Regions from separate parts of the Glaciecola sp. 1036 genome, predicted to be linked through region 2. Evidence: predicted binding sites of a transcription regulator. Region 2 holds the regulator's gene; the other holds the start of a gene.
The links. The regulator sigma-54, encoded in region 2, starts transcription at its own class of promoters, with help from an activator protein. The targets are predictions, from matches to a motif close to GTTGGCACGNNNNTNGNNT.

Region 1 (5,458 bases), on a different contig from region 2:
GTTTTTGCGTAGAACATTAGGACTCTATCGATATATTTAACCAAGGTCTCATCATCTAAATCAGTAGCGAATAAGTCGGCGTGACGAGGTTTCATACCACCGTTTCCGCAGACATATAGATTCCAGCCATTTTCGGTAGCAATAACACCTATGTCTTTGCCTTGAGCCTCGGCACATTCGCGGGTACAGCCTGAAACCGCAAATTTTATCTTGTGTGGCGCTCTTAAACCTTTGTAACGGTTTTCCAAATCAATGGCTTTGGTAACAGAATCTTGCACGCCATAACGACACCAAGTGCTACCGACACAAGATTTTACTGTTCTAAGTGCTTTGGCATAGGCGTGGCCTGTTTCAAATCCACCTTCAACTAAGGCTTGCCAAATAGCGGGTAGTTGTTCGACGCGTGCACCAAACAAATCAATACGTTGTCCGCCAGTGATCTTGGTATATAAGTTGTATTTTTTAGCGACTTCACCCAATAAAATTAGTTTATCAGGTGTGATCTCACCACCAGCAACGCGCGGAACAATGGAATAGGTTCCGTCTTTTTGCATATTACCTAAATAGGTGTCGTTGGTGTCTTGCAGCGGCTGATGCTGGCGAGCCAAAACATAGTCATTCCAAACAGACGCAAAGATAGAACCAGCAGCTGGCTTACAAATATCACAACCCAACCCTGTTCCATGTTTTTCAAGTAGCTCGTCAAAGCTTTTGATGCCGCCAACTTGAATTAAATGATATAGCTCTTGACGAGTAAAATCGAAATGTTCACAGATAGCTTTAGAAACTTCTACGCCACGTTTTTCCAATTCGCTATCGACAATGTTTTTCAACAAAGCAGCACAACCACCACAACCCGTGCTCGCTTTAGTGGAGGATTTTACATCGCCTAAAGAGCAACAACCGCCGTCGATGGCACCCACAATGTCACCTTTGGAAACATTGTGGCATGAACAAATAGTGGCAGTGTCGCCTAGAGCATCTGCACCCAATAAAGGTGCGTCGCCAGAAGAGGGCAATATGAGCGCTTGAGGACTTTCAGGAAGCGCGATGCCATTTAACGAATACTGCAATAATGTATCGTAATCGCTGGTATCACCGATTAATACCGCTCCAAGTACCAATGAGCGATTTGCATCTACAACTAGCTTTTTATAAACGCCTGCAGGTTGATCGTGATAGGTATACACTTGAGCCCCTGGAGTACGGACGTGGGCATCACCAATTGAACCTACTTCAACTCCCATGAGTTTAAGTTTGGTACTCATATCTGCACCGGTAAAAGCGCCTTCGTTACCGGATATATCTGCCACAGCAGCGCGGGCCATAGCGTAACCAGGTGCCACTAATCCATAAATACGTTTTTCCCATAGTGCGCATTCACCAATAGCGTAAATATCGTTGTCAGATGTTTTACATTGGTTGTCTATGACTATGCCGCCGCGCTCGCCAATCACAAGACCAAATTCTTTTGCTAATTGGTCACTTGGACGAATACCCGCAGAAAATAAGACCAAGTCGGTTTCTAAGTGTGAACCATCAGCAAATTTCATGCGGTAACGGCTATGTTGACCTTTTTCGATCACTTCAGTTGCTTTTTGGGTGTGTACTGTTACCCCTAAAGCTTCAATTTTTTGCTTTAATAAATCACCGCCCATAGGGTCAAGTTGCACGGCCATCAATTGTGGGGCGAACTCCACCACGTGAGTTTCTAAACCCGCTTGTTTAAGTGCATTTGCCGCTTCTAAGCCTAACAACCCACCGCCGACGACTACACCAATTTTACTTTGTTGAGCAGAGGCGCTGATGGCTTCAAGATCCTCAATGGTGCGATAGACCAAACAATGAGGTTGGTCATTACCCGGAATTGGTGGAACAAAAGGATAAGAACCAGTGGCGAGTACTAATTTATCGTAGGAATAAGTATTGCCGTCTTTGGTAGTAACTACTTTACTGTCACGATCAATATCTGTAACCCAAGCATTAGTAACAGCTTCAACTCCCCAGTCTTGGTAAGTTTTTTCATCAGTCAAAGCTAAATCTTCAGCGGTTTTACCTGAAAAATAAGAGGATAAATATACTCTGTCATATGCCAGACGGCTTTCTCCGCTCAGCACGGTTATACGGCAGTTATATTCACTGTTTACAAGTTGTTCAACAAAGTGATGGCCTACCATGCCATTGCCGATCACTACAATGTGTTGTTGCGAAGAATGATTCATTTTATTCACCTATTTTTGAGGCAAAAAAAAACCCACAACCTTTAAGGTTGTGGGCTTCGTTGCCTATTTAAGCTTTTACTAAATTGTTTGTGTTTTAGACTCTCAATTCGCTTGAGAAACTAAAAAACGGTGTTGAGTTCAATACAAGTTATGTGCCAATACTATTTTGCTTTAAATAACAAATAGATAAGGGATAAAGAGCGTAAAGCAGTAAGCTTTTTCGCACCAACAACAAGCAAATGCATCCTTTTTTTGGTGCATTTGTTAACTTTGGTAGTGTATTAACACAATTATGAGAAGTACAAACAATATACCTGAAACACTCTGCCAAAATTTCACTGGATGGCGTTCAATCAATGGTAAATTATCTCTATATGCTGGGTTTGGATGGCGTAAGTCATAGACAAATTCAGACAAGCTCGGGTATCTTTTATTCGCTCGTGGCTGACAGGCTCTTTTCAAACATGAATCCACCCATACAGGCACATTTATGTTTCTTTCGAACAAACTGATATAGCGTAACTTATTCATATTTTGATAATTAGATTGTCGCGCTACCTTAGTATTGAACGGATACTCTCCAGACAGTAGATAATAAAATAACACGGCTAGAGAAAACTGATCCGCTTGTTCATTGGGCCAGATGCCGATGAAGTATTCCGGGGCAGCAAAAAGTAAATCCCCAGGAATAAACAACTGTTCATCGCTGGATAAAAAATTATGCCCACATATACTGGCTGCACCCAGATCAATAATAGTTAGTATGCCCTCATCATCAATCAATATATTGTCGGGACGAATATCCTGATGTAATACACCTCGTCGATGAATTGCAGTAAAGGCATTGGTCAGTTGTGTCGCCCAATCCCTGACTTGTTCCAGTGAGGCTGGGCCATTGTCATCTATCCATTGGCGTAAACTTTTACCCTCAATATATTCCAACATTACATAGAATCTGCTACGGCTAGAGGTAAAATTACTGCAACGAATTACTTGAGGATGCTTGATTTTTTTAGCTAACCACTCTTCTTTGGCGAATTCATCTAAATAAGGTAAATTCGCTTGCATGCTGATAGCAGGGATTTTAATTACCGCGGATTTACCGTCATCAATGTGTTGGGCTAAAAATACCTGACTTCGATCAGAGCGATGCAATTCACGAATGACACGCCAGTTATCCAATAAAGTGCCGGATTCAAGTGACTTTACAAAGGGCAAATAACCCTCGGGTGAGTAGTTTGGATAATGATCTGAAGTACTTAGTACATTGATAATGGCCAAACTAATATTGTCATCACTGCCAGCATCTAAACATTTTTGTGCAATCATGCTACAACAGCAATCAAGGTCTTCTTTATTATCATTGAAGATTGCTAGCCAATCATCCGGCTCAAGAAATTCAGACACACCATCTGTCATCAACACGAAGGAGTCATCTGGTTCAATGTCCATGATTATAATATCAACGTTTAAATTTGGGCGAATCCCTAGGGCATTACTTAAATAATAGTTACCATCCTCTCCTTGTTGTCTGTGGGCTTTTGTACAAAGAGAGACTTGATTTTGGCGTATTCTGTATATTGCACTGTCACCGCAGTGCAATAAGACGGCTTGTTGACCGAACAAAATTAAGGCACTGAAAGTGCAAACATATCCTTTGTTGGGATTTTCTTGATAGGGACTAAGCTGGGTTTTAACATAAAGTTGCGTATTAATTGTTTCGAGAACTCTTTGTGCTGCGCGCTGAGGCGACCAAATGTCACTAGTAAGTAAATAGTCACTTACAAAATTAGCAACAGCATCTTGACTAGCATATTGGCTTACTTGGCTACTGCTTATGCCATCCGCAATGGCAGCAACAATTCCGCGGCGTTCAAGATCAAATAAATCAGGCACTGTCACCTTTAGACAGTCCTGATTTATTGATTTTGCGCCTTTAGAGGAAAAAGATCCCTGACGACATTTGAGCATATAATTTAAACTTTATCGCTAACCTTAGAAGCTAATACTGGGTCTACAGAACCACCTTTAGTTAACGTGCGTTTTGGTGCAGTGCGAACGTGAGTAGTGTATAGCGTTAAACCAGTAAACAATAGACCACCTACTAAGTTACCCAGTGCAGTTGGAATTTCATTCCAAATGAAATAATCCATGATTGAAAAATCACCGCCCATGATCAAACCGAAGGGGAACAAGAACATGTTTACTACTGAATGTTCAAAGCCCATGAAGAAGAACAGCATAATTGGCATCCACATAGCCAAAACTTTACCACTCACATGAGTTGAAATCATAGCACCGACAACACCCATAGAGACCATCCAGTTACACAACATGCCGCGGATGAAAATGGTAATCCAACCTGCTACGCCATATTCAGCATAACCAACGGTTCTGGCTTCACCAATACTTGCTACTTTAGCTGCAATTGCGCCACCATCAGTGTTGTAACCCATAGTAAAGATGAATGACATCATAAATGCGACAGTCAATGCGCCAGCGAAATTACCTAGAAATACCAGTCCCCAGTTGCGAAGAATTTGTGGCCAAGTCACCCCTGGGCGCTTAGCTAACCAAGCCAATGGCGCTAATACAAAAACACCGGTTAACAAGTCGAATCCCATTAGGTATAGCATACAAAAGCCAACCGGGAATAAAATTGCGCCGATTAAGAATACACCAGTTTGTACGGCAACAAAGACCGCGAAAACTGCTGCCAATGCCAAAATGGCACCAGCCATATACGCGCGGATCAAAGTATCACGCGTTGACATATAAATTTTAGATTCACCAGCATCGACCATTTTGGTCGCAAATTCTGAAGGAAGTAAATAAGCCATTTTAGTCCCCTAACTTAATAATTAAACGAAAGCCCACAAACACTTTGGCTATTTTTTAAGGCAAAAAAAAACGCCCGCAACCGCTCCTTTTGGAGAGTGTGCGGACGTCTTTATCCGAAAAAAAATTTGTTAACCTAAACAAGGTTTGCTGATTTTCATTATACAAAAACAGTGCCAAAACCATCAGTTAAACCACATGTTAAACAAATTCAATTAGTTAACTTCAGAAACCGGAAGTATCAGACATAATCTAATAACTATAGTCGTCACATTTCTGCGCTAAAATAGGTCAAGACATCCCAATATCGGTGCGTAACCGCACTCTTTTGTTGGGTGTCCATTGTCAAAAATGCTAAAAATAATACGTAAAAACGCCGAATTTACGCTAAATGCACA
Region 2 (5,458 bases):
GGGCGGTAAAGGTGCTGTGAGAGAGTTTTGTGATTTAGTGTTACAATCGAAAGGGCTGCTTGATAAAATACATGGTGCTAGTATATGAACAGAATTGGCTGGAGCATAGCGTTAATATTTTCAGCTGTTATTGGTCTGTATCTAGTGATTCTTTTTGATGAAGAAGAAGCAAAAACCAAAGCGAATGAAGATTTAATCGTTGTCCCAACCTATCAAGTCGTCAATTTGAATAGTAAAATATTTGATGATAATGGTATTTTGAGTCATCAGGTAGCAGCAACCAAAATGGAGCACTACCAGCCTTTGGGATTTATGGTATTTGATAACCCGACTTACACTGTATACATGGAAACTGGTGAGCCTTGGCAAGTCACCGCTGAACAAGGTACCTTATACGAGAACAGTCGCATTCAACTAGAACGCAACGTCAAAATACTAAATCTCAATGAGCAAGAGTATGTCAAAGAAATTAATACTCAATACATTGAAATTAATTTAAATGACAAAACCTTATTATCTGACGAACCTGTTGAAATTGTTGGTGAAAATTTTAACGTTAAGAGCATTGGCATTATAGGTAATCTAGCAACTCAAAAATATGAGCTTAAACAACATGTACGCACTTTTTATTCTCCTCAAAGCTAGTGGTAAACGCTTGGTCAAATGCGTACCAGTGATCTGTCTTGGGCTTTGTCTTAGTTTTATGCTGAATGCCCAAGAGACCAGTCAAGAGCAGCAAGATAGCACTAGCTTTGATTCCATAGTGACAGATTTTCAAAAAGACATGAATATTCGCTCGGATGATCAAGAACTGGATGGTAAAGCAAAAACCTCTATTTTGATCGATAACGTGGTGATTCAACAAGGTAGTCTGGAAATCAAAGCAGACCGAGTAGAAGCCGATGCATCTAAAGGTAACGAGGTTATTACCGCCACCGGCAAACCAGCCAGCTATCGTCAAAGGCTTGAAGATGGCTCCTATGTAAGTGCGCTGGCAAATGCTATTGTATACAATGTCGCGACCAAGACCATAACTTTAACCGGCAATGCTGAGATAACCAAAGATCAATCAAAAGTAACAGCCTCTTCTATAACTTACGACATGTTAAATGATAAAATCAATGCAAGCTCTGATGGTAACAATGAAGGCAAAGTAAATACTGTTATAAGCTTTGGTGACCAAGACGAAAACGACGAAGGTGTAAATTGAGTAGTACCCTGTGTGCAAAACATTTAGCGAAATCCTATAAGTCTAGACAGGTTGTTAGAGACGTTAGTTTGGAAGTGTCCACGGGGCAGATTGTTGGTCTCTTGGGCCCTAACGGCGCAGGAAAAACCACTACCTTCTATATGATTGTCGGCCTAGTCCCGCTAGACAAAGGCGAAATTTCCATCGACCAAAATGAGCTCACTTATCAACCTATGCATGAAAGAGCCAGACATGGCATTGGTTATCTTCCCCAAGAAGCATCCATTTTTAGAAAACTTTCTGTGTTTGAAAATATCATGGCGATTTTGCAAACTAGAAAAGAGCTTAGTGCTGAGCAGCGAGAACAGAAAGCCGATGAGCTTTTAGACGATTTTAACATCAATCATATCCGAAATAATTTAGGCATGAGTTTATCCGGTGGCGAGCGCCGCAGAGTAGAAATAGCAAGAGCTTTAGCCGCAAACCCCAAGTTTATTTTATTAGATGAGCCCTTCGCAGGTGTTGATCCTATTTCTGTTAGTGATATAAAGAAAATAATTTATCAGTTGAAAGAAAGAGGGATTGGTGTCTTAATCACCGATCATAATGTAAAAGAAACCTTAGATGTGTGTGAAACTGCATACATTGTAAGCCATGGCTCTTTGATTGCTGCTGGTACAGCAGAAGAAGTATTAGCAAATCAAGAAGTTAGAGACGTTTATCTAGGAGAGCAGTTCTCTTTGTGATAAAGTGGTTAACAACTTTTTAGCGAACTTAATGAAATCGCAATTTTTAGTGGAAGTGTAAAATAGTAATGAAACCTTCGTTACAGCTTAAATTCAGTCAGCAGCTCACCATGACGCCGCAATTGCAGCAGGCAATTAAGTTATTGCAGTTATCCACTTTGGATCTTCAACAAGAAATTCAAGAAGCATTAGAATCTAACCCGCTTTTAGAACTTACCGAACACAATCCCGAGCAAGACGGCAAACAACAGCTAGATAACAATATCGACAAAAATGTTGATAACAATGGAGAAAAGCTCACTGAATCAGCTTCTGCCAGGGAAGAAACCCTTGATAGCCATGATGCCCTAGAGAAAGGTGATATTCCTGATGATTTACCCGTGGATACTTCTTGGGATGAGTATTTAGGTTCTAGTTCGGCTCCTATCAAAATGGTGGGTTCAAATCCTGACGATGATTACGTATATCAAGGTGAAACCAGCGACTCCATTCAAGACCACCTGCTTTGGCAAATTGAAATGAGTCATTTTTCAGATAACGACAAAAGTATCGCTATCGCTATCATTGATTCCATTGACGAAGCTGGCTACCTCACCGTAAGTTGTGAAGAGATTTTAGAATCGTTAGACAACGAAGAAATTGAACTTGATGAAGTTGAATGTGTATTAAAACGCATTCAACACTGTGACCCTGTAGGCTCAGGTGCCAGAAACGTACAAGAATGTTTGCTGATACAGCTAAATCAATTTCCTGTGGACACACCTTGGTTGAAAGAAGCAAGAGACTTAATTCAAGAATATTCAGACTTGCTTGGTGGTAAAGACTATCGCACCTTAATGCGAAAAACTAAATTGAAAGAGGAGCAACTGCGTGAAGTTATGAAGTTGCTTAAAACGCTAAATCCGCGACCTGGTACAGCCATTTCAACCAAAGAACCAGAATATGTCATCCCTGATGTAAATGTGTACAAAAGCAAAGGCGTGTGGATGGTTGAATTAAACAACGACGCCCTTCCTGCCCTTTCGGTCAATGACACTTACGCCAGTTTAGCGAAAACCACAAAAAACCCAACTGAGTCTCAATTTATAAAATCCCACCTGCAAGAAGCAAAGTGGTTTATAAAAAGTTTAGAATCACGAAACGAAACCTTATTAAAAGTGTCACATTGTATAGTGACAAGACAAAAAGAGTTTTTCGAAAAGGGACCTGAAAAAATGGTGCCCATGGTACTCAACGATGTAGCAGAGATGGTGGATATGCATGAATCGACAATTTCACGTGTTACCACCCAGAAATATATGCATACACCTAGAGGTATTTTCGAACTGAAATATTTCTTCTCAAGTCATGTTGCAACGGACTCTGGCGAAAACGCCTCATCTACTGCAATTAGAGCTTTGATTAAGAAATTAGTGGCTGCAGAGCCTGCGGCTAAGCCACTGAGTGATAGCAAAATTGCGCAGTTGCTCGCAGAGCAAGGAATTCAAGTTGCTCGGCGAACCATTGCAAAATACCGGGAATCGTTAAACATTCCCCCATCAAACCAACGTAAGAGTCTGATCTAAGACTTATACAACAAAAGAGGGCCTAGCATTATGCAAATTAACCTAACTGGTCATCACGTTGAAATCACTGATTCTCTTCGTAATTATGTAGATACTAAGTTTGAAAAGTTGGAACGTCATTTTGATCACATCAATAATGTTCATGTGATTTTAAATGTGGAAAAGTTGAATCAAAAAGCAGAAGCCACGTTACACTTGAACGGTGGTCAAATATTTGCTGATTCAGAGCATACCGACATGTATGCAGCCATTGACTCGCTGATAGATAAATTGGATCGACAAGTCATCAAACACAAAGAGAAACTAAAACGCCACTAAGTGTTGTATGATAATTTCAGACATAATTTCACTTGACCGCACCAAATGTGCGGTTGAGTGCCAAAGCAAAAAACGAATTTTAGAAATCATCAGCGAGATTGCGGTAAAACAAAATCCCTCACTCGATCAAGTTGATGTGCTTAATAGTTTATTAAGCCGCGAAAAAATGGGCAGCACAGGCATTGGCAACGGCATTGCAATTCCTCATGGTCGCATAAGCGGAATCGACAATGTAATGGCCATTATTGTGACCAGTGATTCAGGCATAGACTTTGATGCTATCGATAATCGCCCGGTGGATATTTTCTTCGCTATTTTAGTCCCCAAGGAACAAGCCGAAAAACACCTCGCATCTTTAGCCGCTATTGCTAGAAAATTAGGTAATAAAGATATTGTTAAAGCGATACGCAGTGCTGAAAATAAAAATCAAATAATTGCCGCATTAGCCTAACATTTCATTTCTTTGTGGTAAGCTAGGAAAAAGTTGCAACTGGCAAAGTGGACTAGCAGTAATGAAATTACTTATCATCAGTGGCCGCTCAGGGTCAGGAAAATCAATCGCGCTGCGAGCGCTCGAAGATTTGGGTTACTACTGTGTTGACAATATTCCCGTCAACCTTCTCCCAACATTAGTAAACGCCATCACCGACGAATATGACCAGGTCGCAGTGAGTATTGATGTGCGCAACCTTCCTAGAGTACAAGAAGAGGTTGGCGACGTACTTGATTACTTACCGTCTTTTTGGGAAGTCACCATAATCTTTTTAGATGCCAGTGATGACGTATTGATTAAACGTTACAGCGAGACTCGTCGTTTACATCCATTGTTTAAACTCAGTAACAGTTTGACCGAAGCTATTCAAACAGAACGAGAAATATTAGCCCCTGTTGCTGAAAGTGCAGATTTAACCATTAATACAGACCATTTGTCGGTGCATGAACTGGCTGAATTAGTCAGAGAAAGAGTACTTGGTAAAAAAACCACAGATTTAGTCATTGTATTTGAATCCTTTGGCTTTAAATATGGTTTACCCAAAGACTCAGATTATGTATTCGACGTAAGATTTCTGCCTAACCCTCATTGGGACCCCGATTTACGCCCGCTAACTGGATTAGACGGTCCTGTGGAAGTGTTTTTAGCCGGGCAACCCTTAGTGATGAAATTCATCTGGCAAGTTCAAAACTTGATCACCACTTGGCTACCACACTTAGAGCGAAATAATAGAAGTTATGTAACCATTTCTATCGGCTGTACAGGTGGTCAACATCGTTCCGTATTTGTGGCGCAATCTTTGGCTGATGCATTCAGTGCCAGTCATGGCGATGTGCAAATAAAGCACCGAGAACTAAAGCGCGTTAAGGGTGAAACTAACCCCATGAAATTGGTATAAGGATTACATATGCAGATTCGACGCAACGTCACCATTGTCAATAAACTAGGTCTGCACGCAAGAGCCGCCACTAAGTTGGTGCAACTTGCTAATCAACATCAATCACAGATCACCCTGACACAAGGCGATAATACAGCGCCTGCTGACAGTGTTCTAGCGCTCATGATGCTTGAAAGTAGTCAAGGTAAAACGGTCGAAGTTTTATGTGACGGAGATGACGCTGAAGAGGCTATGGAAGCCATAGTTTCG

Region 1: nirB (nitrite reductase large subunit NirB) is a predicted target of sigma-54. The motif match lies at 2,364-2,382, and genes of this name have one in related genera.

Annotation. Positions count from the first base shown of each region.
Region 1 covers NZ_JBLWFH010000016.1:48,319-53,776, reverse strand. Annotated here, with positions in the region: gene nirB (nitrite reductase large subunit NirB) at 1-2,222, opposite strand, end outside; gene ACNKW3_RS17535 (protein kinase domain-containing protein) at 2,487-4,124, opposite strand; gene ACNKW3_RS17530 (formate/nitrite transporter family protein) at 4,199-5,062, opposite strand.
Region 2 covers NZ_JBLWFH010000004.1:260,913-266,370, forward strand. Annotated here, with positions in the region: gene kdsC (3-deoxy-manno-octulosonate-8-phosphatase KdsC) at 1-88, shown strand, start outside; gene lptC (LPS export ABC transporter periplasmic protein LptC) at 85-645, shown strand; gene lptA (lipopolysaccharide transport periplasmic protein LptA) at 599-1,210, shown strand; gene lptB (LPS export ABC transporter ATP-binding protein) at 1,207-1,935, shown strand; gene ACNKW3_RS08405 (RNA polymerase factor sigma-54) at 2,004-3,500, shown strand; gene hpf (ribosome hibernation promoting factor) at 3,531-3,818, shown strand; gene ptsN (PTS IIA-like nitrogen regulatory protein PtsN) at 3,826-4,269, shown strand; gene rapZ (RNase adapter RapZ) at 4,331-5,209, shown strand; gene ACNKW3_RS08425 (HPr family phosphocarrier protein) at 5,219-5,458, shown strand, end outside.